DNA from 2 places in the Acidovorax sp. JHL-3 genome. Region 1 is predicted to be linked to the other one. Evidence: riboswitches for the same ligand, from Rfam matches in the RefSeq annotation. Region 1 holds a riboswitch; the other holds the start of a gene.
The links. A riboswitch is a leader RNA that binds a small molecule or an ion and turns the genes downstream of it on or off. The one in region 1 is predicted to bind glycine.
Positions count from the first base shown of each region.

Region 1 (11,418 bases):
AGTGACCGCGATCGTCGAACACCCTGCCCTCGATTCCGTGCGCGATGGCGTGCAGGCCGCCCTCAAGGAAGCCGGCTTTGAAGCGGGCAAGAACCTCAAGTGGCAATACCAGAGCGCCCAAGGCAATACCGGCACCGCGGCGCAAATCGCGCGCAAGTTCATTGGCGACAAACCCGATGCCATCGTGGCCATTGCCACGCCATCGGCCCAGGCCGTGATTGCCGCGACCAAGACTGTCCCGGTCGTCTTCTCGGCCGTGACCGACCCCGTGGCCGCCAAGCTCGTGAAAAACTGGGAGCCTTCGCACACCAACGTGACCGGCGTGTCCGACCTGCTGGCGCTCGACAAGCAGATGGACCTGGTCAAGCAGGTGGTGCCCGGTGCCAAGCGCGTGGGCGTGGTCTACAACCCCGGCGAGGCCAACTCGGTCGTCGTGGTCAAGCAATTGCAGACGCTGCTGCCCAAGCTGGGCATGACGCTGGTCGAGGCCGCAGCGCCCCGCTCGGTGGACGTGAGCAGCGCCGCGCGCAGCCTGATCGGCAAGGTCGATGTGATCTACACCAGCACCGACAACAACGTGGTTTCGGCCTACGAGGCGCTGGTGAAGGTGGGCCAGGACGCCAAGATTCCGCTGGTGGCCTCGGACACGGATAGCGTCAAGCGCGGCGCCATCGCCGCCTTCGGCATCAACTACCGCGATCTGGGCGAGCAGACCGGCCGCATGGTGGCGCGCATCCTCAAGGGCGAAAAGCCCGGCGACATCAAGCCCGAGATCAGCACCAAGATGGAACTGTTCGTGAACCCCGGCGCTGCCGAAAAGCAGGGCGTGAAGCTGTCCGACGCGCTGGTCAAGTCGGCAGCGCAAGTGGTGCAGTAAGCACCGCCGTGCTGCAGGGCTGGGCGCATGCCCGGCCCCTCCGGCAGGAGCCATGCCCCGCGTGGCTCCTGCTTTGTTTTTCCCCTTGCTGGCCCCGCTGCCCATGTCCTTCTTTTCCCTGCTCGGCGCCGTTGAAATCGGCCTGATCTTCAGCCTGGTGGCCCTGGGCGTTTTCATTTCGTTCCGGCTGCTGCGCTTTCCCGACCTCACGGTGGATGGCAGCTTTCCGCTGGGCGGTGCCGTGTGCGCCATCCTGATCTCCACCGGCACCAACGCCTGGGTGGCCACGCTGGCCGCCACGGCGGCGGGGGCGGTGGCCGGGCTGATCACCGGCTGGCTCAACGTCAAGCTCAAGATCATGGACCTGCTGGCCAGCATCTTGATGATGATTGCGCTGTATTCGATCAACCTGCGCATCATGGGCGGGCCCAACGTACCCCTCATCAACGACCCCACGCTGTTCGTGCTGCTGCAGCCCGAAGGCATGCAGGACTACATTGCGCGTCCGCTGATCCTGGTCTTCATCGTGCTGGCCGCCAAGCTGCTGCTCGACTGGTTCTTTGCCACCGAACGGGGTCTGGCCATCCGCGCCACGGGCTCGAATGCGCGCATGGCCCGCGCCCAGGGCGTGAACACCGGCGCCATGCTGCTGCTGGGCATGGCCATTTCCAACGGCCTGGTGGGCCTGGCCGGCGCACTGTTTGCGCAAACCCAGGGCGGCTCGGACATTTCCATGGGCATTGGCACCATCGTCATCGGCCTGGCCGCCGTGATCGTGGGCGAAAGCATCCTGCCCTCGCGCCGCCTGGTGTATGCCACGCTGGCTGTGGTCATTGGCGCCATTGCGTACCGTTTTTTCATCGCCCTGGCGCTCAACAGCGACTTCATCGGCCTCAAGGCGCAAGACCTGAACCTGGTCACTGCCGTGCTGGTGGCGGTGGCGCTGGTGATTCCGCAGCTCAAGCGCAAGTTTGCCAAGCGCAAGCCGTCCTGAACCCGCGCACCGAAAGAGCCCCATGCTGAGCGCCCAACACCTCGAAATCACCTTCAACCCCGGCACGCCGATTGAAACCCGCGCCCTGCGCGGCATGTCGCTGGACATTCCGGCCGGGCAGTTCGTCACCGTCATCGGCTCCAACGGCGCCGGCAAGTCCACCTTTCTCAACGCCATCTCGGGCGACCAGTCGGTGGACAGTGGCCGCATCGCCATCGATGGCGTCGACGTCACGCGCATGCCCGTGTGGGCCCGCGCCGAGCGCGTGGCCCGCGTCTTCCAAGACCCGATGGCCGGCACCTGCGAAGACCTCACCATCGAAGAAAACATGGCGCTGGCGCAGCGCCGCGGCGCGTTCCGCAACCTGGGCCGTGCCGTCAAGGCGTCCATGCGCGAGGGCTTTCGCGAGCGCCTGGCCACACTGGGCCTGGGGCTGGAAAACCGCCTCACCGACCGCATCGGCCTGCTCTCGGGCGGCCAGCGCCAGGCCGTGAGCCTGTTGATGGCCGCGCTGCAGCCGTCCCGCATCCTGCTGCTCGACGAGCACACCGCCGCACTCGACCCCCGCACCGCCGACTTCGTGCTGCGGCTGACCGAGCGCATCGTGGCCGAAAGCCAGCTGACCACCATGATGGTCACGCACAGCATGCGCCAGGCGCTGGACGTGGGCGAGCGCACCGTGATGCTGCACCAGGGCCAGGTGGTGCTTGACGTTTCCGGCGAAGAGCGCAAGCGCCTGGATGTGCCCGACCTGCTGCAGATGTTCGAGAAAGTGCGCGGCGAAAAGCTGGCCGACGACGCCCTGCTGCTGGGCTGACACCCGCACGCTCACCAAAGCATTATCAAATAAATAGCTGCTAGCGCTTGTAGGACAAGCGCAAGCGGCTATTTTTTGGAAAATCAGTCCACAAACAGCGGCAGATCGGCTTTTTTGAGCGTGCGCAGCACAAAGCTGGAGCGGCTGTGGCGTATGCCCTTGATCTTGTAGAGCTTCTCGCGCAGCAGGCGCTCGTAGTCGCGCGTGTCTTTGACCACCACGCGCAGCAGGTAGTCGTAGTCGCCAGACACCAGGTGTGCCTCGATCACCTCGGGAATGCTGGCCAGGGTTTCGCCAAATTTTTCGAGCGTGTTGTCCGAATGGCTGTCGAGCGTGACCATTACCAGCACGGTGTCCGCCAGATCAAGCGCGCGCGGATTGAGGCGCACCGTGTAGCCCTCGATCACGCCGGCCTCTTCCATCTTCTTGATGCGCCCCCAGCACGGCGAGGGGCTCAGGCCCACGGCCTGGCCGATCTCCTGCAGGCTGGCGCGGGCGTTGGCCTGCAAAACGGAGAGAATTTTTCTGTCAAGACGGTCCATGGGCCGCATTATTTCAAAAATTGCGCTTTGGCAGAATATTTTTCTTTGAATAGCGAAAATCAACGCAAATTCAGAAGATTTATCGGCCTCCCGCGCTGCATACTTTGCTGCATCAAGGCGCTCGTACCCGGGTGCACAAACTGACAAGGCCCCGGCGGGTTACCGCCCGCCCGGGGCGCTTGGCAAGCCTCTCCCCTCGACGCCTTCTATTGCTGCCCTGTCCCGCATGCGACCCCGGTGCGCTGCGATGCGGCTGGCACGCCGCTGATAAGCATGCTTACCAGCACAAACCCCGATGCCCGGCGCCATGCTGCAGCGCCATAATTTTTGCAGTGCGCGGCGCAGGCCCGCGCCGCAGCCTGCACCGCAGGCCGCACGCAACCATCCCCCTTCAGGAGACACCATGCAATTGACCAGACTCGTCGTCGGCCTCGGTCTTGCCATCGGCTTCATGGCCAGCGCCGCCGCGCAGACCACCATGCGCATCAGCATCTCGACGGCGCAGAACTCCCACCAGGGGATTGCCATCGACACCTTTGCCAAGGAAGTCGAAAAGCGCACGGGCGGCCGCTACAAGGTGCAAACCTTCTACAACGGCGCACTGGGTGGCGAGCGCGAGTCGGTTGAAGCCGTGCAGCTGGGCACGCAGGAGCTGGCCTTCAGCTCCACCGGCCCCATCCCCAACTTTGTGCCCGAGACCAAAATTCTCGATGTGCCCTTCCTGTTCCGCGACAAGGTCCATGCGCGCGCCGTGCTCGACGGCCCAATCGGCCAGGAGATGCTGACCAAGTTCGACAGCAAGGGTTTCAAGGCGTTGGCCTGGGCCGAAAACGGCTTTCGCCACATGACCAACAGCAAGCGCGACGTGAAGGAGCCCGGCGACCTCAAGGGCCTGAAGATGCGCACCATGGAGAACCCCGTGCACATCGCCGCCTACAAGGGCTTTGGCATCATCACCACGCCCATGGCTTTCCCCGAGGTGTTTACCGCCCTGCAGCAAGGCACCGTGGACGGCCAGGAGAACCCGCTGCCCGTCATCATCTCGGCCAAGTTCGACCAGGTGCAAAAGCACCTCACGCTCACGGGCCATGTGTATTCGCCCTGCATCTTCGTGATGAACAAGGCCTCGTTCGACAAGCTCAGCGCTGCCGACAAGCAGGCTTTCCTCGATGCCGCCAAAGAAGGCACCAAGGCCAACCGTGCGCGCGTGGACGAGGACGATGCCAAGGGCGTGGCCGACCTGCGCTCCAAGGGCATGACCGTGATCGACAACGTGGACAAGGCCAAGTTCGTGGCAGCCCTGGCCCCGGTGAATGCCGAGTTTGAAAAGCAGTTTGGCAAGGCCACGCTCGACAAGATCCGCAACGTCAAATAAGCCGCCGATCGCTTTCTTTTTGATAGCTACCAACGCCCGTTGGCAAAGCGCCAACGGGCGTTTTTACTCTTACAATGCGCTTTCTGGCCCGTGCCGCCCATGAAAAACATGTTTCTTATCTTTGAGCGCGGTTGCACCTGGGCGGCCATGCTGGGCGCCTGCGCCATGCTGGCGCTGGCCGCTGCGCTGGGCATGTTCCAGATCCTCATGCGCTTCGTGTTCGAGCAACCCGCCGAATGGACCGAAGTGCTGATCCGTTTCAGCCTGATCTGGATGGTGTTTCTGGCCATCCCGGCCGCCTTTCGACAGGGCGCCATGGTGAGCGTGGACGTGCTGTACCGCTGGAGCCCGCCGCGCATTCGCCGCGTGCTTGACTGGGTGGTGTCACTGGCCGCGCTGGCACTGATCGGCGTGATCATCTGGTGGGGCTGGGACTACGCGCAGCGCGGCGGCGTGCAAAGCATGGCCGGGCTGGAATCGGTGTCGATGTTCTGGGCCTATCTCGCCATGCCAGTGGGTGGCCTGTTTTGTGTGATTGGCATCATTGGCAACCTGGTCGATCCCCAGCGCATGGAACTGGAGACTGCGCAATGAGCGCCGCGCCGAGCCGCCTCCAGCAAGCGAACTGCCCCCTCGGGGGGCAGCGAGGACATGCAATGCCGAGCGTGGGGGCCCTAATATGAGCATGGTCATGATCTCCACCATGGTGCTGTGCTTTGCACTCACCGTTTCCGTGGCCGTGTCGATCGGGCTGGCCTCCATCCTGGGCATTCAGGTGGCCAACGCCAACATGCTGATCGCGGTGAAAGAGATGTTTGCCTCGATCAACAAGTTTCCGCTGGCCGCCATTCCGTTCTTCATCCTGGCGGGCAACCTGATGGAAACCGGAGGCATCTCGCGGCGGCTGGTCGAGTTTGCCAAAAGCATCGTGGGTGGCGTGCAGGGTGGCCTGCCCATGACCTGCGTGCTCACCTGCATGATCTTTGCAGCCGTGTCGGGCTCGTCGGTGGCCACCACATTTGCCATTGGCGCCATCCTGATCCCCGCGCTCATCAAGCATGGCTACCCCACCAGCTATGCCGCAGCGCTGCAGGCCACCAGTGCCGAGCTGGGCGTGATCATTCCGCCCTCCATCCCGCTCATCCTGTATGGCGTGAGCGCCGAGGTGTCGATTGGCGAGCTGTTCATTGCCGGCTTTGGCCCGGGCCTCCTGATCAGCGGCGCACTGATGCTGTTTGTGTGGGCCTGGTGCAAATACAAAGGCTGGGGCAAGAACGATGGCGATGGCCGCATGCCCTTTGGCCGTGCCGCGCTGCAGGCCGGGTGGGCATTGTTCATGCCCGTGATCATTCTGGGCGGCATCTACGGCGGCGTTTTCACGCCCACCGAGGCGTCTGCCGTGGCCGTTTTTTACGCGTTGATCATCGGCGTGGTGATTTACCGCGAAATCAAGATCAAGGACCTGTTCGCCATTCTGCGCAAGTCGGCCATCTCGTCGGCGGTGATCATGTTCATCATCGCCAACGCCGGGTTGTTTGCGTTTCTCATCACGCGCGCCGGCGTGCCCGATGCCATTGGCCGCTGGCTGGAATCGGTGCTGCAATCCCCCGCGCTCTTTCTGCTGGGTGTGAACGCGGCGTTGTTCTTCATTGGCATGTTCATCGAGACCAGCGCGGCCATCATCGTGCTGGCGCCCATCCTGGCGCCCGTGGCCATGCACTTTGGCGTGGACCCGGTGCATTTCGGCCTGATCATGGTGGTGAACCTCGCGCTCGGCATGATCACGCCGCCTTTTGGCGTGAACCTGTTTGCGGCCTGCACGGTGGCGCGCATATCGCTGGACCGCGTCGTCACGCACCTGCTGCCGTTTGTCGGCGTGATTCTGGTGTGCCTGCTGGTCATCACCTACGTGCCCTCCATTTCGCTCACGCTGCGCGATCTGGTGTACGCGAAGTAAGTACAATCGGCCCCGTCAGGAGAGAGTGCTCCGCTTATCCGCGAGCAGCACCGCCGAAGGCGCAGGCACCCGCCGAACGCTCAGGCAAAAGGACTGGCAACCGCCCGCAGTGATGCGGGCGTTCCCTTGCTGGAGAGAGGTGGCCGCGCGCAACGCACAGGCCATCCACCGAAGGAGCAAGCCGCGCGGCCAGCCAGGGCGCCGTGGTGAATCTCTCAGGTAAAGCGGACAGCAGGGCAAATCCCGTGGCACTGGTGCCACGGCCCCCATTTGCCCTGGAGCTTTCATGTCCGCACCTGCCGCCGCACCCCTGCTCACCACGCCCCTCAACGCGCTGCACATCGAACTGGGCGCCCGCATGGTGCCGTTCGCCGGTTATTCCATGCCGGTGCAGTACCAAGGTCCAGGTATGGGCCTCATGGCCGAGCACCTGCACACCCGCCAGGCCGCAGGTCTGTTCGATGTGTCGCACATGGGCCAGTTGCGCCTGGTCGGCCCGGATGCCGCCGCAGCGTTTGAGAGCCTGATGCCCGTGGACGTGATCGACCTGCCCGTGGGCAAGCAGCGCTACGGCCTGCTGCTGAACGACGCGGGCGGCATCATCGACGACCTGATGTTCTTCCGCGTGGCACAGGATGAAATCTTCGTCATCGTCAACGGCGCCTGCAAGGTGGGCGACTTAGCCCATATCCAGGCGCGCATCGGCCAGCGCTGCCAGGTCATTCCGATGCCCGACCACGCCCTGCTCGCCCTGCAAGGCCCGCAGGCGGCCACGGCCCTGGCGCGCCTGGCGCCCGGCGTGGAGAAGCTGGTGTTCATGACCGGCGGCAACTTCCAGATTGCCGGTTGTGAGTGCTTCGTCACGCGCAGTGGCTACACGGGCGAGGACGGGTTCGAGATCTCGGTGCCCGCCGCGCAGGCCGACACCCTGGCGCGCGCGCTGCTGGCCCAGCCCGAAGTCAAACCCATCGGCCTGGGCGCGCGCAACTCGCTGCGCCTCGAAGCGGGCCTGTGCCTCTATGGCAACGACATCGACACCACCACCACGCCCGTGGAAGCGGCCTTGAACTGGGCCATGCAGAAGGTGCGCCGCACCGGCGGCGCGCGCGCGGGCGGCTTCCCCGGAGCCGACACGGTGCTGGCCCAGCTCGACAACCCCGCCAGCCTGACGCGCAAGCGCGTGGGCCTGGTCGCCCTGGAGCGCGTACCCGTGCGCGAGCACACCGAGCTGCAAACGACCGAAGGCCAGAAGATCGGCGAAGTCACCAGCGGCCTGCTGGGCCCCAGCTTCGACAAACCCATCGCCCTGGCCTATGTGGACCCGCAGCATGCCGCCGTGGGCACGCGCGTCCACGCCATCGTGCGCGGCAAGGCCGTGCCCATGGAAGTGTGCGCCACCCCCTTCGTGCCCACGCGTTACTACCGCGGCTAAAAGCCTGCAGCGCAGGCTACATTCCGGATTCCCTTCATCTTTCAGGAACCTTTCCCATGACGATCAAATTTTCCAAAGACCACGAGTGGGTCAACGCCGCCGACGCCAACGCTGCCGTGGTGGGCATCACCGTGCACGCCCAGGACGCCCTGGGTGATGTGGTGTTTGTCGACCTGCCCGCCGTGGGCACCACCTTTGCCCAGGGCGACGTGGCAGGAGTGGTCGAGTCCGTCAAGGCTGCTGCCGACGTGTACATGCCGGTCTCCGGCGAAGTCGTCGAGGTGAACGAAGCCCTGCGTGCCGACCCGTCGCTGGCCAACTCTGACCCGCTGAATGCCGGCTGGTTCTTCAAGGTCAAGCTGTCCGACGCATCGCAGCTCGATGCCCTGATGGACGAGACCACCTATTCGAGCTTTGCCGCCAGCGCCTGAGCGCCGCAGCAAAAACCATAGCTGCCCGCGCTTGAATTCAGGCACCTTCAATATGAAAAGTGCTTGAATCTGTTTAAATGCAAGCGCTGGCAGCTCTCTTTTTAATAGCCTTTGAGACTGGTTCCGCCATGCAGATGCCCGCCGCCCTGCCCTTGTCCGCACTCGAAAACACCACCGAGTTCCTGCCCCGCCACATCGGCATCGACGCGGCCGACGAAGCCCACATGCTGTCGGTGATTGGCGAGGCCTCGCGCCGTGCCCTCATCGACGGCATCGTGCCGCGCTCCATCGCGCGCAGCCAGACCATGGACCTTCCGCCCCCCGCGACCGAAGCCGCCGCGCTGGCCGAGCTCAAGGCGATTGCATCCAAAAACCAGGTGCTCAAAAGCTTCATCGGCCAAGGCTATTACGGCACGCACACGCCCGGCGTGATTCTGCGCAACATTCTGGAGAACCCCGCCTGGTACACGGCCTACACGCCCTACCAGGCCGAAATCTCGCAGGGCCGCATGGAGGCGCTGATCAACTTCCAGACCATGGTGTGCGACCTCACCGGCATGCCCATTGCCAACGCCTCCATGCTCGACGAGGCCACCGCCGCCGCCGAGGCCATGACGCTGGCCAAGCGCTCGGTCAAGGCCAAGGGCAACACTCTGATCGTCAGCGGCGACTGCCACCCGCAGACCATCGAGGTTATCCAGACGCGCGCCGCGCCGCTGGGCCTGATGGTCAAGGTGGTCCGCTCGGGCGACGAATGGATGGCCGCCATCGGCCAGGACGACTACTTCGCCGCCATCAACCAGTACCCCGGCTCCAGCGGCTGGCTGGCCGACTGGCAGATGAGCGCCGACGTCATCCACAGCAAGGGCGCCGCATTCATCCTGGCCGCCGACCTGCTGGCCCTCACGCTACTCAAGTCCCCGGGCGAGATGGGCGCCGACATCGTGATTGGCACCACCCAGCGCTTTGGCATGCCCATGGGCGCGGGCGGCCCGCACGCCGCCTACATGGCCTGCCGCGACGAGTTCAAGCGCTCCATGCCTGGCCGCCTGGTGGGCGTGAGCGTGGACGTGCACGGCAAGCCCGCTTACCGCCTGGCGCTGCAGACGCGCGAGCAACACATCCGCCGCGAAAAAGCCACCTCCAACATCTGCACCGCGCAGGTACTGCCCGCCGTCATCGCCAGCATGTACGCCGTGTACCACGGCCCCGAAGGTTTGAAGCGCATCGGTCAGCGCGTGGCGCGCTTCACCGCCATCCTGGCTGCAGGCCTCAAGCAACTGGGCTTTGCACCGCTGCACGCCACCGCCTTCGACACCCTCACGGTGGACCTGGGCAGCACTGATGCCGCCCGCGCCGTGGTTCAGCGCGCGCTGGATGCGGGCGCCAACCTGCGCCTGCTGCGCGGCCAATGCGTGGCCCTGTCGCTCGACGAAACCACCACGCGCGACGACCTGGCCTTGCTCTGGCGCGCCTTCGCCCCCACGGCCGCGCACCCCACGATCGACGCACTGGCCGCCAGCGCGCCCGATCTCATCCCGGCCAGCCTGTTGCGCACCAGTGCCTACCTCACGCACCCGGTGTTCAACACCCACCACAGTGAGACCGGCATGCTGCGCTACATCCGCCAGTTGTCCGACAAAGACCTGGCGCTGGACCGCACCATGATCCCGCTGGGCAGTTGCACCATGAAGCTCAACGCCACCAGCGAGATGATCCCCATCACCTGGCCCGAGTTTGCCAACGTGCACCCCTTTGCCCCGGCCAACCAATTGCAGGGCTACAAGGAACTGGACGAGCAACTGCGCGCCTGGCTGTGCCAGGCCACGGGTTACGCCGGTATCAGCCTGCAGCCCAACGCCGGTTCCCAGGGCGAATACGCCGGCCTGCTGGCCATCAAGGCCTACCACGAAGCCCAGGGGCACAGCCACCGCAACATCTGCCTGATCCCCAGCAGCGCGCACGGCACCAACCCCGCCAGCGCCCAGATGGTGGGCATGCAGGTGGTGGTGACCCAATGCGACTCCAACGGCAACGTGGACATGGCGGACCTGCAGGCCCAGTGCGAAAAGCACAGCCAGAATCTCGCCTGCGTGATGATCACCTACCCCAGCACCCACGGCGTGTTCGAGACGCAGGTGAAAGAGCTGTGCCAGCTTGTACACAGCCATGGCGGCCGCGTGTATGTGGACGGCGCCAACATGAACGCCCTGGTGGGCGTGGCCGCGCCCGGCGAGTTTGGCGGCGACGTCAGCCACCTGAACCTGCACAAGACCTTCTGCATCCCGCACGGCGGCGGCGGCCCCGGCGTCGGTCCGGTGTGCGTGGTGGAAGACCTGGTGCCCTATCTGCCGGGCCATGCCACCGCCGGCAATGCCTCAAAAGTAGGAGCTGTCAGCGCAGCCCCGCTGGGCAATGCGGCCGTTTTGCCCATCAGCTGGATGTACATCCGCATGATGGGCGCCGAGGGCCTGCAGGCCGCCACCGAAGCAGCCATCTTGAGCGCCAACTACATCAGCGCGCGCCTCAAAGACCACTACCCCACGCTGTACGCATCCGCCAACGGCCATGTGGCGCACGAATGCATCCTGGACCTGCGCGGCCTGAAGGAAACCAGCGGCGTGATGGCCGAGGACGTGGCCAAGCGCCTCATCGACTACGGCTTCCACGCCCCCACGCTCTCCTTCCCCGTGCCCAACACGCTGATGGTGGAGCCCACCGAGAGCGAGACGCTGTTCGAGATCGACCGCTTCATCGACGCGATGATCGCCATCCGGGGTGAAATCCGCCAGATCGAATCCGGTGCTTGGCCGCAGGACAACAACCCGCTAAAGAACGCCCCCCACACCGCCGAGAGCCTGCTGGGTGCCGAGTGGAGCCGCCCGTACAGCCGCGAAGCCGCCGCCTACCCCGTGGCTGCTCTGCGCGGCAACAAATACTGGTCGCCCGTCGGCCGCGTGGACAACGTCTACGGCGACCGCAACCTGTTCTGC
Region 1 covers NZ_JAFU01000001.1:2,440,564-2,451,981, reverse strand. The annotation lists gene K226_RS0111525 (ABC transporter substrate binding protein) at 1-877, shown strand, start outside; gene K226_RS0111520 (ABC transporter permease) at 981-1,871, shown strand; gene K226_RS0111515 (ABC transporter ATP-binding protein) at 1,894-2,688, shown strand; gene K226_RS0111510 (Lrp/AsnC family transcriptional regulator) at 2,772-3,230, opposite strand; gene K226_RS0111505 (TRAP transporter substrate-binding protein) at 3,634-4,605, shown strand; gene K226_RS0111500 (TRAP transporter small permease) at 4,705-5,199, shown strand; gene K226_RS0111495 (TRAP transporter large permease) at 5,285-6,562, shown strand; glycine riboswitch at 6,569-6,668, shown strand; glycine riboswitch at 6,682-6,804, shown strand; gene gcvT (glycine cleavage system aminomethyltransferase GcvT) at 6,849-7,994, shown strand; gene gcvH (glycine cleavage system protein GcvH) at 8,051-8,425, shown strand; gene gcvP (aminomethyl-transferring glycine dehydrogenase) at 8,554-11,418, shown strand, end outside.

Region 2 (11,418 bases), 1.2 Mb from region 1:
GCGGTGGGCGCTGGCATGGGCCTGCTGATGGGCTCCAGCGTGGGCGCTGGCAATTCGCAATCTGCGGGCTACGGCAGCCAGCGCGGCTATGACAGCGCCTATGTGCAGTGCATGTATGCCCGCGGCCACCAGGTGCCGGTGTATGGCCGCATGCTCACCAGCCCGGGGGCACCCGGGCCGGGCTACGCCGCCCCCATGGCACCGCCGCCCCCGCCTGGCTACTGGCGGCGTTATTGATCTGGCGCCGGGATATTTCGAAGGCCGCGCGGGCTTGTCAAAGACCTTCGGCCAATTCAGCGTGAATGGCGCAAACGCCATGGTGCGGGGGCCCACAGGCCGTTCATGAAGGCTGTGCATTGACGACAGGTGGCACCAAGCCGTCAGGCCGCCAGCAGGCGCGCCACGCGCTCACGCAATAACTCGGGCTGCGCCTCGGCGGCCGCCACGGGGGTGCCCACGTTCAGCCCCACGCGGTTGAACAGGCCACGCCGGAACGGCCGCACCATGGCACCGCCCTGCTCTATGCGGCTGAAGTACGAGCCCCACAGGTTGGTCAGTGCCATCGGAACCACGGGCACGTCCAGCCCGTCGGCGCGGGCGCGGTCCAGAATTTTGACGATACCGCCCTTGAACGGCTGCAATTGCCCGTCGCGCGTGATGCCGCCTTCGGGGAAGATGGCCAGCAGGTCGCCGCCCTGCAGCACCTGCGCCGCGCGCTCGAAGGCCGCCTCGTAGGTGGCGGCGTCTTCCTTGTAGGGGGCAATGGGAATGGCTTTGGCCAGGCGGAACAATGCGCCCAGCACCGGCACCCGAAAAATGCGGTGGTCCATCACAAAATAGATGGGCCGGGGGCTGGCGGCCATCAGCAGCACCGCATCGACAAAGCTCACGTGGTTGCACGCCAGCACGGCCGCGCCCTGCACGGGCAGGTTTTCGTCGCCCTGCACCTTGAAGCGGTAAACAAAGCGCGAGAGCACCCAGGCCACAAAACGCAGCAAATATTCGGGCACCAGCAGGAAGATGTAAAACGCCACCACCGCGTTGGCAATGCCGGTGAACAAAAAGATCTGCGGCACCGTGAAACCCGCGCCCAGCAACGCGCCTGCAATGAGCGAGCTGGCAATCATGAACAGAGCGTTCAAGATGTTGTTGGCCGCGATGATGCGCGCGCGGTGCGTGGGCTGGCTGCGCATCTGGATCAGTGCATACATGGGCACGCTGTACAGGCCGGCAAACAGACTCAGCAGCGCCAGGTCGGCCATCACGCGCCAGTGCGCGGGCTGCGCCACAAAGGCGGCCAGGCCCATCACATCGGAAGCGGGTAGGCCGCGCGCGGCGAAATACAGGTCGATGGCAAAAACGCTCATGCCAATGGCGCCCAGTGGCACCAGGCCGATCTCGACATGGCGGCGCGAGAGCACCTCGCACAAGAGCGAGCCGGTGCCAATGCCGATGGAAAACACCACTAGCAGCAGCGAGGCCACCTGCTCGTTGCCATGCAGCACCTCTTTGGCAAAGCTGGGGAACTGGCTCAAAAACACCGCGCCAAAAAACCACATCCAGCTGATACCCAGCAGCGAGCGGAACACCACGATGTTTTCGTGCGCCAGCTTCAGGTTGCGCCAGGTCTCGGTGAAGGGGTTCCAGTTGATGGTGAGGTGCGGGTCGGTGGCGGGCACCGGGGGGATGAACTGCGCCACGGCCCGCCCCATCAGCGCCAGCAGCACACAGGCCAGGGCCACCGTGGTGTGCCCAATGCCGGGAATGGCCACCAGCAGGCCCCCCGCCACGTTGCCCAGCAAAATGGCCACGAAGGTGCCCATCTCGACCATGCCGTTGCCACCGGTGAGTTCGCGCTCGCTGAGCACCTGGGGCATGTAGGCAAACTTTACCGGGCCAAACAGCGTGGAGTGCACGCCCATCAAAAACGTGCACAGCAGCAGCACCGGCACGTTGCCCGCAATGAACCCGCCAGCGGCCACCAGCATGATGGCAATCTCCAGGTTCTTCACGAAACGGATCATGCGCGTCTTGTCGTATTTGTCGGTCAATTGCCCCGAGGTGGCCGAGAACAACAAAAACGGCAGGATGAACAGCGCACCAATCACCAGCCCCGCCATGGCAGGTGGCAGCCACGACACGCTGAGCTGGTACGTCACCATCACGGTGAAGGCGAACTTGAACAGGTTGTCATTGGCCGCCCCCGAGAACTGCGTCCAGAAAAAGGGCGCAAAGCGGCGCTGGCGCAACAGGGCGAACTGGTTGGGGTCGGCGTGTGCGCCAGGGGCAGGATGGCTGCTGATTGCGCTGGTAGCACTGGTGGCGCTGTCAGAGAGGGTCTCGGGGGTCATGCGTTGGTCCTCGGTTCCGTCACGGGTTATTGGGCGCGGGGTCTGCGGCTGCGCGCCGGGTCCACCGCTGTTCTGGTGCCGGTGCCCTGGCGCATGCAGTGCGCCCGCACACCGGGGTGACGTGGCGCGTCATTCTGCCCGCACACCGTGACTGCTGCGCCCGCAGGCAGCGGGCCGGTGCGCACTGCGGCCAGCGCGGCCAGCACCGGCAAGGCGGCACCCGCCGCCAGCAGGTGCTTGAGGCTGTGGCCCGACACCCACTGGCCCAGCGCGTCAAACACCGCGTGGTCTGCGGCCTCGAACAGCTTGGCCGCGCCATACCAGGCCATGACGGCGCCCAGCTGCAGTGCCAGTGCGCCGCACCGCGTGGGCAGCAACGCCATGGCCGTCACCGCCAGCATGCCGCCCAGTTGCACCACCGCCCAGGGCAGCAAGTTGCCGGTGTGCGCCCACCACATCACGGCCGCCGGCCCGGCCACCACCATGGCGGCCGCCGCCACCCCGCCCGCGCGCAGACTGACTCGGCTGGCCCCCGCCAGGCCCAGCAGCCCGGCAAAGGCCACGGCCATGCCCAGCCGGTCCCACAGCAAGCCTGCGTCATCGGGGCGCAGGTGGTAAACGGTGGAGCCGACCGATGTCAGCACCAGGCCCACAAAAAACAGGCCCGCCGCGGCGCGCGTGACCGCATCGACCGCGCCGCGCTGCACCCCCCGCAGCAACCCAAGCCCCCACAGGCCCGCCAGGGCAAAAGGCAGGTTGGTCAGCACGTCCAGCGCGCAGGGCAGACCCCACAGCATGCGCTGATCGGCAAAGCCATGCTGGTGCTCGCTGGCAGGCACGGCGGGGCCCAGCACAGCCAGTGCCAGCAGCACCGCGGCGCCCAGCAGCAGGCCGGTTTCGGGCCGGGTAAGGCCGCCCCGGGGAAGTGAATGGTCAAAGGTCATGGTGTTGCGTGGCCGGTAGTGGGTGATGCCGCGCAGTGTGGGCAAGGCCGGGGCAATTGGGGGCATAAAGTCGCTCAGGGCGCTACCGATAGCACCTTGGGTATCCATAATCGATACCCATGAGCACCACCGCCGACCTTGTTGCCGCCCTGAAGAAGGAACTCAAGACCGCCCAGATGACCTATGCCGACCTGGCGCAGCAACTCGGCATGGCCGAGTCCAGCGTCAAGCGCATGCTGGCCAAGGGCGACATGCCGCTGTCACGCATCGACGCCATCTGCCGCGCGCTGGCGCTGGACTTTGCCGACCTGGCCCGGCATGTGGCCGACAACCAGCCGCTGCTCAGGGAACTGACCCCCGAGCAGGAGCGGGCCGTGGTGGCCGACAAGAAACTGCTGCTGATGGCCATTTGCGTGCTGAGCCAGTGGACGCTGGAGCAGGTGACCACCGCCTACCGCCTGACCGAGGCCGAGGGCATCCAGTACCTGGCCCAGCTCGACCGCATCGGCATCATCGAGCTGCGGCCGTTCAACCGCTACCGCCTCAAGCTCGCCAAGACCTTCCGCTGGCGCCCGCACGGCGCGGTGATGAACTACTTTCGGGAGCACGCACTGCTCGACTACTTTGCGGGTGGCTTTGACGGCCCAGGCGAGGGGGTACTGCTGGTGCACGGCGCCATCAGCCGCAGTCTGGCCCCGGCTTTCATGGAACGCATGCAGCGCGTGGCGCACGACTTTGCCCAGCAGCACCTGGCCGACCAGAAACTGCCCCAAAGCGAACGCGAGGGCTACACGCTGCTGCTGGCGCTGCGCAGCTGGGAGTTCGAGGCGTTTGCGGGCATGCGGCGCTAGCACATTTTTTTCATAGCACGCAGCGCTCACCAGTAGGGCGTTACAGGCCAAAAACCCTCTGAATACTGCGCGCAAGTCGGCGCCCTGAAACACAACTTCACAACACTTCGCACAGCACCTACATGCGCTTGACGCAGTGCCCCCACGATCAAGGCTCCCGGTTCCGCACGGAATCCTTTCTGAGGAGAACACCATGGCACGCATAGCCCTCGCCGCCGCTTCCATCGCCCTGCTGTCGCTGAGCGCCTTGACGGCGGCGCATGCACAGGTTGGCGCCACTATCGTCATCCAGTCGGGCAGCCCCCACTACCAGCGCCCCGCCCCGGCGCTGGTGCAATACCAGGCCCCACCGCCCCCGCGCTACGAAGCTGTGCCCCGCCATCGGCGCGGCATGGCATGGGTGCCCGGCCACTGGGAATGGCGCGGCCACCGCCATGTGTGGATGCAAGGCCACTGGGTGAAGGCCCGCCCCGGCTACCACTACCGCGAGCCGCGCTGGATGGAGCACGACGGCCGCTGGGCCATGCAGCGCGGCGGCTGGGACCGTGACCGCGACGGCGTGGCCAACCGCTACGACCGGGACCGCGACGGTGACGGCGTACCCAACCGCCGCGACCCCCAGCCCGACAACCCCCGCCGCAACTGATTGCAACCGGGCACAACTGAGCGCCAATAAGCGCTATGTATCGCGGATCGGCACAACCGGGTGCAGGCGTGGCGGGTTTTCAGCCCAGCTGAAGCTCGGCGCGGCCCAGGCCCGGGAAGTCGGCCACCACCACCGTGCCCGGCGCCACCAGCACGGTACCGGTGCATGAACCAGTGGTCACCCACTGGCCGGCGCACAGCCCGCCCAGGCTGCGCGCACCTTCGTTGGCCAGCCATGTCAGCAACCGCAGGGGGTCGCCCGCCGGGTTGCTCCAGGTGGCGTGCTGCACGGCCACCGCCCCATTCACCGACAGGCTCACTCCTTGTGCCAGGGGCTGCACTGCAGCCACATCGGCCGTGCCCGAACCCACGATAAGTGCCCCGTGGCAGGCCTGGTCGGCCAGGCGGCTCCACGCGCCCTGCTGCGCCCAGGCGGCAAAGCGCGTGTCGCACACCTCGATGGCGGCACGCACGGATGCCATGGCCGCCAGCACCTCGGCCGCACTGTAAGGCGTTGGGCGATCGGGTAGATCGATGCCCAGCTCGTACACCAGTTCCGCCTCGACTCCCATCACGGCAAAGCCTGCGGCAGGCAGATGCAGTGCCTGCCCGGCTGGCGCAACAAACACCGAATCGCGGGTGAGTGCAGCGCGCGCAGGCAGCGCCTGGGGCGAAGCAGCCCCCACCTTCCAACCCGCGATCTCGCCGCGCTCGCGCACCACGGCGTCCTGCACGGCATACGCCTGGTCCGCATCGCATGGGCGCAGCGCAACGGGCAAATCCAGTGGCCGGGGCATGCGACCCTGGCGGGCCATGGTGATAACGGCGGCGCTGGCGAAGGGGTCAAAAGCGGTAACAGGCATGGCGTGCGTCCTTGGGGTAAAGCTGGGCGGATTATGGCGAGGCGCAGGCCCGTCCTGCCCCGCCAGCATCAGCAACGATTGCTGCCCATTAGCCAGCAAAACCACCCCGCCGCCGCCAGCGCACTCCTAGAATGGCCCCCGCAGGAGAGCATGGCGGGCCGCAAGCCCGCCGCTGCACCGAAGGCGCAAACTCCCATACACGCTCAGGTCCCGTACTGCACCATTCATCAAAGCCGTCTGGAGAGCCGCCACACACCCGTGTGGCGCACCGAAGGAGCAAACCGAGCGCCATGTGGGCCGCGCGGTGAATCTCTCAGGTACCAAGGACAGGGGGAGCGGCAGCTTGGGCAGTCATGCGCCAGCTGTACGCTATTGAACCTATAGCTGCCAGCGCACGTCTTTCAAGCGCCAGAGCCCAGAAAGGCTTTGAAAATCATGCGCGTGATCGTTTTGGGTGCCGGCTTGCTCGGCGTGACTTCGGCTTATTTTCTGCAGCAACTCGGCCACGAGGTGACCGTCATCGACCGCCAGGGCGCCCCCGGCGCCGAAACCAGCTTTGCCAACGGCGGGCAAATTTCGGTGAGCCACGCCGAACCCTGGGCCAACCCCAGCGCGCCGCTGAAGGTGCTGCAATGGCTGGGGCAGGAGGATGCGCCGCTGCTGTTCCGCATCCGCGCCGACATGCGCCAGTGGCTGTGGGGCCTGTCCTTTTTGCGCAACTGCACCCCGGCGCGCACGCGCCACAACATTGAGCAGATCGTGCGCCTGGGCACCTACAGCCGCAGCGTGCTGCAGCAACTGCGCGCGGACACGGGCATCCAGTACGACCAGCGCACGCAGGGCATCCTGCACTTTTATACCAACGCCAAGGAGTTCGACGGCGCTCTGGCCCCCGCCGAGCAGATGCGCGGTTTGGGCTGCGAGCGCCAGGTCATCAGCGCCGACGAGGCCGTGCGCATCGAGCCCGCCCTGGCCCACATCCGCCCGCAGCTGGCGGGCGCCACGTTCACGGCCGAGGACGAGTCGGGCGACGCCAACCAGTTCACGCGCGAACTCGCCAAACTGTGCGAGGCGGCGGGCGTGCAGTTCCGCCTGGGGCACCACATCACCGCGCTGCGCGAGGCGGGCGGCCGCATCGACCATGTGGAGGTGACCAACGCCGAAGGCCGCTTCGAGCGCGTGCGTGGCGATGCGTTTGTGCTGGCCATGGGCTCGTTCAGCCCGCTGCTGGCCCAGCCGCTGGGCATCAGCCTGCCCATTTACCCGGCCAAGGGCTATTCGGTGACCATGCCGGTGAAGGACGCGAGCCGGGCGCACCAAGTGAGCCTGACGGACGACGAGTACAAGCTGGTGTTCTCGCGCTACACCAGCGAACGCGGCGGCGACCGGTTGCGCATTGCTGGCACCGCCGAGCTCAACGGCTACAACCGCGACCTCAACCAGGTGCGCTGCGACGCCATCGTGCGCCGCGTGGAGCAACTCTTTCCCGGTGCGGGCGACGCGAGCCAGGCGCAGTTCTGGACCGGCCTGCGCCCCGCAACGCCCAGTAACGTGCCGCTGATCGGCCAGACGAAAGTGGGCAACCTGTTTCTCAACACCGGCCACGGCACGCTGGGCTGGACGCACGCCTGCGGCTCGGGCAAGGCGCTGGCCGACATCGTGAGCGGCCGCGTGCCAGAGGTGGATTTTGCGTTCCAGGGAATGGCCGCAGGACGTGGCGCCCATGCGCTGGTGCCCGCGGCCAAGGTGGCATGAGCCCCCAAAACGGACGAAGCGGCTGCAGCCGCTTCACAGGGAAGGCGCCGGAGCGAAACCACCGCGCCAGGAAAGGCCCGCCACAAGAATTGTGGCGGGCGAGCGGCCCCGTTCAAGGCGATGCCGCACCCGTGGCATGCGCGACAAAGCGTGCCAAAGCCTGCATGTCTTGCGGGCTGATTTTTTCAGCGTAGGAGGGCATCACGCCGATGCCGTTGCGCAACGCGCGCAGCACGCGGTCGGCATCGGGCTTGAGCTCGTCCAGCACCGGGCCGATCTGCCCCTCAGCCCCGGCCGCCTGCAAGGTGTGGCAAACGGCGCAGGCCGGCTGCAGGGTGGTGAACAGCAGCTTGCCGCGCGCTATTTCGGCAGGGTCGGCCGCCACGCTGGCGCCCGCCAGCAATGCCAGCCCACCCGCCGCCAAAGCGCGTGGCAGCCAGCGCCTCGTCGCCAACGCCACGTCAGGCCACCGTCACGGTCACGGCGTGATCGCTCCAGCTGGCGTTGTTGTAGCCGCCCACGTTTTCTTCGCGCTGCTGGGCCTGCACATTGCCTGCCATGTCGGTTGCGCGGCTGGCCAGCACATAGGTACCGACCCCCAGGCGCACTGGCAGCACAAACTGGCGCCATGCAAACCGGCCAAGGTCGGGGCCCACCAGTTGCGCGGCCCGCCAGGTTTGGCCGCCGTCCACCGACACCTCTACGCCCTTGACGGCGTGCATGCCACCAAAGGCCACGCCATGGATCTGCGCCACACCGGCCTTGAGGGGGCCTTGCTCGGGCAGCGGGCCGTTGATCCAGGACTTGACCGTCATTTCCCACACCGAGGGCTGGTCCGGGCTTGCCTTGGTGCCGGGTGGCGACATGCGGTAGCCGTGCTGCATGATGCGCGCCTGCGACTGTGTCGGCGTGAACGCCAGCCGCTTCACGTACTTGATGTTGTTCACGCCCTGGTAACCCGGCACCACCAGGCGCAGCGGCCCGCCATGTGCCAGCGACAAGGGCTCGCCGTTCATTTCCCAGGCCAGGATGGCATCGTCCAGCGCCTTCAGGGGCACCGAGCGCTCGACAAGAACGGTCAGAGGGTCCACACCTTCGGGCAGCTTTTCACCACCGGTTCCGGTGACATACGCCATGCCGTCCACCAGCCCACCCAGGGCGGCCACCACGTTGCGCAGCGGCACACCGCTCCACACCACACAACCGGCGGCACCCACCGTCCACGGCGTACCGCTGGGCTTGCTGGGGAAGAACCCCCGACCATTGCCCGAGCACTGCAGCACCGTGGCGACGGTGTCGATGCCCAGCGTCTTGAGCTCGGCCAGGCTCAGCGTGCGCGGGTTTTTGACGCCCTCGATGGACACGGTCCAGGCATCGCGGTTCTCCAGAACGGCGGCGTCGGGTGCGGGCAAATTGTTGCGAACATACAACTGGTTCGACGGCGTGATCACGCTGGTGCCGAAGGCTGCGCGGCGGGTTTCCAGGGTGCTGCCGCTGTGCACGATCAGCGCATTGGCGCTCTTCCAGCCGGCGTAGCCCGGCAACGGCTTGGGCGTGGCTGCGGCCTGGGCACGTGCAACGCCAGTCCAGCCAGCCAGCCCCAGCGCGCTCAGTGCGGCAGCGCTTCCGGCCAACATGTGGCGGCGTGGCAGTGTCATCGGGTTCTTCATGGGCAGGGTCCTCCGGAAATAAAGGAAACAGGTGAAGTCCGTCTTGCAACGCCGGATCGCCCGACGCCACAGAAGGGGCTTGGCGGATTTTGTGTGGGAAGCCGTTTTTGGCGAAGCGCTTTTGGAGCACAGATGTAAACAGGTGCAACAAATCCGCTGCAGGTGTTCGCAATGTCAAACCCTTGGGGCATATTTGCCAGACGGTTCACCGTGTTGCAAACGCGCACGCCCGGAAGTTGCCAGGCCAAAGCGCGGGCTGCGCCGGATTGCGGCGGGGTCCAAGCAGGGCGCGCCCTGGTGCGGTCTCGCACCGTGGTGGAATCCGACGCCGCACCGTCCATTGCGGCAAGCCACGGTGAAATTGAAGCGCCGCCATTCAACAATTCAAGAGGAAAAACCATGCCCCGCAACTTTCAATGGACCGCTGTCACGCTGGCGTGTCTGCTCGTCAGCCCCTGGGCCCAGGCCCAGCTGACGGCCATCGTGGCGGTGGAACCCACCGCCAAGAAGGCGGCCCACACCATCGTCCGCAGTGCGCTGGAAACAGGCCTGACACAGGCAGCAGGCCAGCCCCTGAAGCTCAGCACCAGCGAAGACCTGGCCGATGTGATGCGGGCCACCCGCAGCGCGGGCTATGACGTGTTCATCGGCCCTGCACAGGTTGCTGCCTCGGCCTTGCAGCGGGGCTATGAACTGGTGGGTGCCACCCAAAAATCCGAGCAATACCTGCTGATCGGCGCAGCCAATGTGCCTGCGGTGGCGGCCATGAAAGGCCAGCGGCTCTATCTGCCGCAGCAGGACTCGGTCTACACCTACATGGCGCGCGGCATGCTCAATGAAGCCGGGCTGTCGTTCCAGGACCTGAAATCGGTAAAGCATGAAAAATACCCGCAAGCAGGCCTGTCCGCGTTGTCGCTGGGCGTTGCGGACGCCACCGTGGTGCGCGCCGATGAATGGGCCGAGTGGTCGGCGGGCCACCCCGGCGTGGCACGCGTGCTGGCCACCTCGCACCCGGTGCCGGGCGGCTTCACGATCGTGGTGCGCAAGGATCTGCCCGCCGATACACGCAGCAAGCTGGGCCAGTGGTTCGGCACGGCCACGGTGTCCAGCGGGCTGACGCCGGTCACCCAGCGCCCCGACGCCCAGGAATACCGCCGCGTGGCCGAACTGGGCCTGTTCACACCCAACGGCCTGCCCGGCGTGACCCGCATTTCCGCCAAGGAGGCGCAGCAGTTGCAGGCCCAGGGCGCCGTGGTGGTGGACACGCGCACCGAGAAGGAATTCAAAGCCAAGCGCATCCGGGGCGCGGTGTTGGCCGCCTACGTGGAGAAAAGCCTCAAGGATGTGGCCTTCAACGCGGCCCAGGACGACTTTCAGGCGTTCGACAAGGTTTCCCTCGACAAGACCAAGCCGGTGATCTTTGCCTGCAATGGAGCCGAGTGCTGGAAGTCCTACAAGGCGGCCAAGGTGGCAGCCGCCAAAGGCTTCAAGTCGGTGTACTGGCTGCGTGGCGGATTGCCCGAATGGGATGCTGGCGGACTGCCCACGGAAGGCGGCTGAGGCCACGGGCATCGCCCGCGCTTCAGACAAACTTCGACAGAAAGCCCATGACTGTCAGGCGCGCGGGTTGCTGACCTGAAGGCTGAGGCCAGCGGCGCACCACCAAGCCAACGGTACGCCAGGTCAGGCGCTACTGCCCGCGCAGCATCACGCGCCAACAAACACCGTCAACACGCCGGTGTAGCCATACAGGTGGTGGTGCGCAATTTCACCGCCGGCGAAAAAACCCACCAATGGCACATCGCCCAGCGCATGCCGCACGATCTGCAGTTCGGCACTGGGGCCGCCAAAGTGGGGGCCGCCCCGGCCCGAGCAGCTCACGTAGATCGCGCCACAGATGCGCCGCCCCGTCTGTGGCAGCGCACCAGCAGCGGAGGCGCCAGGGGCTGCGGCCTGTTGTCCGCCCTGCGCATCGGACGATACCAACGGTGCGGTCTCCAGCTCTTCGGGCGAAAGCTCTTCGCGGATTTCGGCGCAGATGCGCATGAGGTCGGCGCGCGCCGCCGCCACATTGCGCTGGCAAAACGTCAGGTGCATTCCTGGTTCCACATGGTCGGCCAGCGCTACGCCCCGGCGGGTGGCATCCAGGCCCACGATGTGGCGCACACGCGTGTCGGTGCCGAAATGGCCCGTGCGGCGCTGGCCCTGGGGCTGCTCGCCCGCATTGACCAGCCCGGCCAGCGTGGCGCGCACCTTGCGAAGGGCGGGTTGCGGGTCGCCACCGTCCAGAGAAACCTCCAGCGTGTCGAGCAGCACATCGAGCGCAGGTTCGCCATCGA
Region 2 covers NZ_JAFU01000001.1:1,201,078-1,212,495, reverse strand. The annotation lists gene K226_RS0105705 (YMGG-like glycine zipper-containing protein) at 1-237, shown strand, start outside; gene K226_RS0105700 (MFS transporter) at 381-2,351, opposite strand; gene K226_RS18710 (hypothetical protein) at 2,378-3,361, opposite strand; gene K226_RS0105690 (helix-turn-helix transcriptional regulator) at 3,415-4,146, shown strand; gene K226_RS0105685 (YXWGXW repeat-containing protein) at 4,340-4,792, shown strand; gene K226_RS0105680 (2-keto-4-pentenoate hydratase) at 4,872-5,654, opposite strand; glycine riboswitch at 5,882-5,994, shown strand; gene K226_RS0105675 (D-amino acid dehydrogenase) at 6,090-7,409, shown strand; gene K226_RS0105670 (cytochrome c) at 7,522-7,869, opposite strand; gene K226_RS0105665 (sulfite oxidase) at 7,871-9,079, opposite strand; gene K226_RS0105660 (rhodanese-like domain-containing protein) at 9,479-10,639, shown strand; gene K226_RS0105655 (FIST N-terminal domain-containing protein) at 10,787-11,418, opposite strand, start outside.
Region 2: linked by a shared signal. The riboswitch ahead of K226_RS0105675 (D-amino acid dehydrogenase) and the one ahead of gcvT (glycine cleavage system aminomethyltransferase GcvT) in region 1 are both predicted to bind glycine.